Regions from separate parts of the Ectobacillus sp. JY-23 genome, predicted to be linked through region 2. Evidence: riboswitches for the same ligand, from Rfam matches in the RefSeq annotation. Region 2 holds a riboswitch; the other holds the start of a gene.
What was found. Region 2 has a riboswitch for cyclic di-GMP ahead of MUG87_RS14120 (GGDEF domain-containing protein). Riboswitches for the same ligand answer to the same signal wherever they lie in the genome.
Positions count from the first base shown of each region.

Region 1: linked by a shared signal. The riboswitch ahead of MUG87_RS17575 (glycoside hydrolase family 191 protein) and the one ahead of MUG87_RS14120 (GGDEF domain-containing protein) in region 2 are both predicted to bind cyclic di-GMP.

Region 1 covers NZ_CP095462.1:3,480,970-3,484,162, forward strand. The annotation lists gene pelG (exopolysaccharide Pel transporter PelG) at 1-1,295, shown strand, start outside; cyclic di-GMP riboswitch class I at 1,616-1,772, shown strand; gene MUG87_RS17575 (glycoside hydrolase family 191 protein) at 1,805-2,638, shown strand; gene MUG87_RS17580 (PP2C family serine/threonine-protein phosphatase) at 2,678-3,193, opposite strand, start outside.
Region 2 covers NZ_CP095462.1:2,742,697-2,745,889, reverse strand. The annotation lists gene MUG87_RS14125 (NupC/NupG family nucleoside CNT transporter) at 1-882, shown strand, start outside; cyclic di-GMP riboswitch class I at 983-1,067, shown strand; gene MUG87_RS14120 (GGDEF domain-containing protein) at 1,079-1,894, shown strand; gene MUG87_RS14115 (putative bifunctional diguanylate cyclase/phosphodiesterase) at 2,167-3,193, opposite strand, start outside.

The sequences.
Region 1 (3,193 bases), 740 kb from region 2:
AGGTACGTGAATTGTTTTTAGCATCTATCTCGTATTGCTTTATTTTTTCTCAGGTTATCTTTGGAGTACAAAATTTAATTGTGACACGTTATATTGCGGATTTGTTTTATGAAAAGCGTTCCGATGAAGTATACCCTACCTTTCTGGGGGCTTCTCAAACAGCAATCGGATTGGGAATCATTCTTTGGTGCGTGTTTGCCATATTTTCACCGTTGCCGTTTCTGTATAAGCTGCTGTTGCTGATTTTATTGAGTGTAATGAATGTCATTTGGATATTATTTTTATTTTTGACTGCTGCTAAATACTATCAGCCAATCGCCTACAGCTTTATTCTGGGCGGGGCTGCGAGTCTCGGTGCGACGGCACTTCTGATATATCTGGTCGAGTTCAGTCAATATTCGGTACAAATGAATGCGTTTCTTCTCTTGGCTGCATTCACGTTCGGTATGGTTGTAACGTTGTTCGTTTTATATTTTTCGCTATTGATTAGCTTTCCAAAGCGAAGTGCCACAAATCCATTTACGTATCTTACTTATTTTGATCGGTATCCGTCTCTCTTTTGGACAGGCTTTCTATATAATGCCGGTGTTTGGGGATGTAACTGGATCATTTGGTTTGGAGAAGGCGCGTCCTATATAGAAGGTTCGTTTCGGTATCATACGTTATATGATACGGCCGTTTTTTTGGCATATTTATCTATCATTCCAACAATGATGCTCTTTGTACTTTCAATTGAAACACGTTTTTATCAGCGCTATCGCACTTTTTACGGCTATATCAATGAAGGCGGCTCTTTGCAGCAGATTAAAAGAGCTAAGGAGACGATGCAAATTGTGCTGAGGCAAGAATTGGAGCGCTTGCTGCGAAATCAGGGCTTATTTTCAATTCTTGTGATGGCCACTATTGTGTACTTTGCGGAAAGATTCGGGATTCAACAGCCGTTTTTTGGCATGTTATGTATCACAATTGTTGGTGCATTTGCGAATGCTATGGTGCTTGTAATCAGTTTGCTGCTGCTGTATTTTGAAGACCGAAAGGGAGCTATGTATACAAGCATCATTTTCTTTACTTCCAACATATTGCTCACATTGCTTTGTATGCCGCTAGGTCTTGATGGATATGGCCTTAGCTTTGCTATTAGCTCTATTCTGACATTTGTATATACCTCCTTTAGACTGACTGCGTATGTGAAAGACATCGATTTTCACACATTTATGGGAGATAAAGGAGCAGCTGAACGGAAAACATCGTACTTTCACAGATTAGGGAGGTTCTTCAATCGCTTAGGACTATAGAAGCAACAGCATTATTTTGCTTTTTAAATAGGCTCTGTTAAAGTTCGTTGTTGATTTCCGTTACGGGGGTTCGCTTTCCGCGGGCAGTCAGGGAGCCTCCTCAGCGCTATGCGCCTGCGGGGTCTGCTTGTCCCGCAGGCGTCTCCCCCCTTCACTCCAGTCAACAAGTACCCATTATCAACATTAGGCTGTAACATAGCCTTTAAATAAAGAAATATAAAAAACATGTATGAATTTACAGAAAAATAATATTTTTATTAAAGTATTATTTTTCATTTTATTGTTTATTATCTTATTATAAATTAAACTTAATATAAAAATATGGTGATGGGCAAACTTGTTGAAAAGCAAGGACGCAAAGACATGGGTCGTCGATATCTGAAACAATATAAGCGCTTTTTAGGGCCGAGAACCTTAGATTCTGTGCCAAAGCGGCCAGCTCCGCTTTTCAGGTATACCGATCGCCAGTCTGCGAAACCTCCCATCCCCCCATTGAGGAGGGATTTGTAGTGAAGGTGGTAAAGTTTTTGTTTTGTGTGGTGGTGGCTTTAGCTGCATTTTGGCCAAGTATAGGAAAGGTGCAAGCTAGTTTGGTGAATCCGCTGAAGGGCGCGAAGACGTATAAGATTTTTTATAATGCACCAAACAAACGGATGTTATCGCAGCTAGCGACATATGATTTTGTCATCATTGAGCCGTATCATTACAATGCTACAAAAATTCAGCAACTGCAAGCAAAGGGTACCAAGGTGTATGGATACATAAGTACAATGGAGGCTGCAAGCTGGAATCAAGAGCTGATGAAGCGTTTTGCCGCAAAGGATTTTTTTTATCGGGGTGGCAAAAAAGTACATTATGCGGAATGGGATTCTTATCTGATGGATATCACTTCTGTACATTACCGCGGTATCCTTATGGAGGAAATTAAAAAGCACATTGTAGAAAAGGGATTTGACGGTATTTTTCTGGATACAGTAGGTGATATTGACAACGAGCATACGGGCTCTGTGCTGCTTCAGCAGCGACAAGGGATGAAAACCTTCTTGCAGGGAATCCAGAAAAAGTATCCTAACCTATCCTTGATTCAAAACTGGGGCTTTGCCACATTAAAAAGCACAACAGCACCATATGTAGACGCTATTATGTGGGAGGGGTTTCACTATAAGAGTGTCGCACGTGATGAATGGTCTTTAAACCGCATCCGTGACCTTCACGCTCTGCGAAAGCAATACGAAATAGAAGTGTTGACGGTTTCATCTGCGGAGAAGGAAAAAAGCACATTGCTTGCGAAGCAAAATGGATTTATCCATTTTCATACGAATCGCGGCTATGACGCTTGGTAAAAAGCAGGACATTGCGTCCTGCTTTTTTATAACCATAATTTATAAAGAGCTTGGCAGTTGCCCTTGCGTTGCATTTTCATAACTCCAAGCAACGATGGTGGCGCTGTCCGTTCCTTTTTCCTGTAGAAACTGCTCTAATGCAGCTTGGACGGCCCCAGGAACTGGCTTTGTAAATAAGTCGTATAGGGCTTTTCCGTTTTCGAAGGGGCGAGAGCCGAACTCCAGTAATCCATCAGTTAATAAAACAATGGTGTTGCGGCCTTCGCGCAGCTCGCGCACACCGGTTGTATAACAAGGGATATCGAGCTCAAACGTGTTAACATGTCCCACCCATTCAAAAAATTGACGTTGATTCATCGCATATTGACCAAGACGAGCGAGGTCTGGGTGCAGAATATACAGCACACAATCCCCGATGGAAAGCCACCATACAAATTGATCCTTGCGAACGGCAAGCAGCAGGGCTGTTTCTCCTGTTGTCTGCTTACAGATGCTGCGAAAAGCAGGAGATGAAAGCAGAGATACAACTTCAGTCTGTATGTGTGAAAAAGCTAA
Region 2 (3,193 bases):
GTTTTAATCGGCATTTTCCAACACTTCAAAATTTTACCATTCGTTATGAAATGGATTGGTTTACTTCTAAGCAAAATCAATGGAATGGGAAAATTAGAATCATACAATGCAGTAGCATCTGCTATGGTGGGACAGTCTGAAGTATTTATCACTGTAAAAAAACAATTAGATATGCTTCCTTCTCACCGCTTGTACACATTATGTGCATCCGCAATGTCAACAGTTTCTATGTCCATTGTAGGTGCATACATGACGATGATTGAGCCAAAGTATGTTGTAACAGCTATTGTTATTAACCTATTCGGCGGTTTTATTATCGCATCAATTATTAATCCTTACACAGTTACAGAGGAAGAAGATATTCTTGAAATTCAAGAAGAGGAAGAAAAACAAACCTTCTTTGAAATGATTGGCGAATATATCATGGACGGCTTTAAAGTTGCGATTATCGTAGGTGCAATGCTACTTGGTTTCGTTGCTTTAATGGCTGCCATCAATAACGTATTTGATATGATATTCGGTATCTCATTCCAACAAATTCTTGGCTATATTTTTGCACCATTTGCTTTCATTATGGGTGTTCCTGCTTCTGAAGTAGTAACAGCAGGTGGTATTATGGCAACTAAACTTGTAACAAACGAGTTTGTGGCTATGATCGATCTTGGTAAGGTAGCAAATGATTTGAGTGCTCGTACACTTGGAATTATCTCTGTCTTCCTTGTATCCTTCGCAAACTTCTCTTCCATCGGCATCATCGCTGGTGCGGTTAAAGGATTGAGCGAAAAGCAAGGAAATACAGTTGCACGATTCGGCTTACGTCTTCTATACGGAGCAACACTTGTAAGCGTTTTGTCTGCCGTAATTGTCAGCTTTATTCTATAAGAAAAAAACTTGCGCAAAATTGCGCAAGTTTTTTTCTTATATTGTTCATTTTCGTTGAAATGAATATCTCGATTTAGTAATATTAAGTTACAAAATCATCCTACGAAAAGGGCAAACCTGTTGAAAGATAGGGACGCAAAGCCTATGGTCTAAGGCGGAAACGCTATGATAGCTTGGTTGTCGAAAGGAAGTTGCAATGAATAAGAAAATACTATTATTCTTAATCCCTATTACCGTTCTCTCGCCTCTGTTTTTATATTCGTTATTTCCCTATAATGCAATTTGGTCTCTTATGATTTTACCCGGTATTTTACTTATTGCTGCTTTTCCGAGTTGGAGGGTAGCGGTGTTAGTTGCTTTTTTCCTCAGCACTGTAAAATATTCGTTTGCTTTTATATCGCAGGATATATCTCGAGATATGCTCATTGAATTTATGGTTGGAACGATTACGAACCACTCTGTTCTATTCACCGTTGCTTATTGTAAAATTCAATACAACCGGGCGTTACGTGAAACAAGAGAACTGACATTGATAGATCAGTTAACGGGTGTATACAATCGCAGATATTTTGATTTTTATATGGAAAAAACCATTCCGCTCAGTAATAAAATCGGCATCCCACTTCACATCATTCTTATTGACATCGATTATTTTAAAGCAGTGAATGATACATATGGCCATTCAGCCGGAGACAATATTTTAAAGCAGGTCGCAGGCATCATACAAGATAATATTAGAGCTTCGGATGGCTTGGTTCGTATAGGAGGAGAAGAGTTTGTTGTGTTAGTTCCGGAAACTACAACAAAGGAATGCCTACAGATTGCAGAACGAATTCGAATAGCAGTTTCTAATGCCCATTTTACACATAAAGGTAAACATATCCCTATTACAATCAGTGCAGGTGTCGCAAAATATGCTCGTAGCTCTACTACACACTTCATTCATCAAGCTGATGAAGCTTTATACCAAGCCAAAGCACAAGGTCGCAATCAAGTAGTTATTGCGCAGTAAATTACGCCTTCGTAGACTTTGTTAAAGCTTATCGTTATTTATTCATTAGCGTAGAGAGAAGAAGACTAAAAGAGTCCCCAGCAGTAAAAAACAACAAGAAATTTTAATAGAAAGGCTCTGTTAAAGTTCGTTGTTGATTTCCGTTACGGGTCTCCCTTTGATTCATTTTTCCTGCAGGAGTCTCACAATCAACAAGTGCAAATGATTAACATGAGACTCTGACACAGCCAATAGAAATAAAAAGCACGGAGATCCGTGCTTTTTTATTTCAGCTACGATGCTTTTCGTAAAAATAGCTGTACTTCATCTACAGGTAACGGTTTACTAAAATAATATCCTTGCACTTGATGACAATGAAGATTAATTAAGCACTCCAATTGCTCCTGTGTTTCAACCCCTTCTGCTACTACATCAAATTGCAATAAGTTTGCCATAGAAATAATCATCGCAACAATCGCTTTACTATTCTCATCACTTGTTACATCGCGAACAAAGGACTGATCAATTTTCATGCAGTTTAGAGGTAAAGACTTCAAATAACTTAACGAACTGAATCCAGTGCCAAAGTCATCCATGCTAATACGAATGCCCATGTCTTTCAATACTTGTAACTTTTCAATTGCTTGATTTGTATTTTCCATAAACAAACTTTCCGTAATTTCGATTTCTAATAAGTTAGGGTTAACCCATGTTTGCTCTAATAACTCTTGGATAAATAATACAATATCTTCTTGGCAGATATGACGAGTGGATAAATTAAAGGCAATGCGTGGCGGCACAACACCCTCTTGTTCAAATCGGATAATTTGACGGCAAACCTCCTTCATGACCCAGCGCTCCAGCGCTACAATAAGACCTGTTTCTTCAGCTATCGAAATAAACTTTCCTGGCGCAATCATACCGAGACTAGGATGCTTCCAGCGTACCAATGCTTCCAAACCAATCACTTCATTTGATAATGCATGTAATTTAGGCTGGTAGTGCAGTGTAAGTTCTCCAAGGCTGATTGCTCTTCGTAAATCATTTTCCAGCGTTAACTGCATTTCTGTATTTTCACGGATAGTTTCATTATAAATTTGGAAGTTATTACGCCCCTTCTTTTTCGCATGATACATAGCCGCATCGGCATACTTCATCACTATGGATGCTGCACCTGCATGCTTTGGATACATCGCTATGCCGATACTTGCTGTTACATAGCATTCTTTACCCGCTAAATAAAATGGCTCTTTCGTGGAATTAATAATGTCTTGTGCTAACTGACATAATAATTCTTCTTCTAGCCCTTCTTGTATCAAT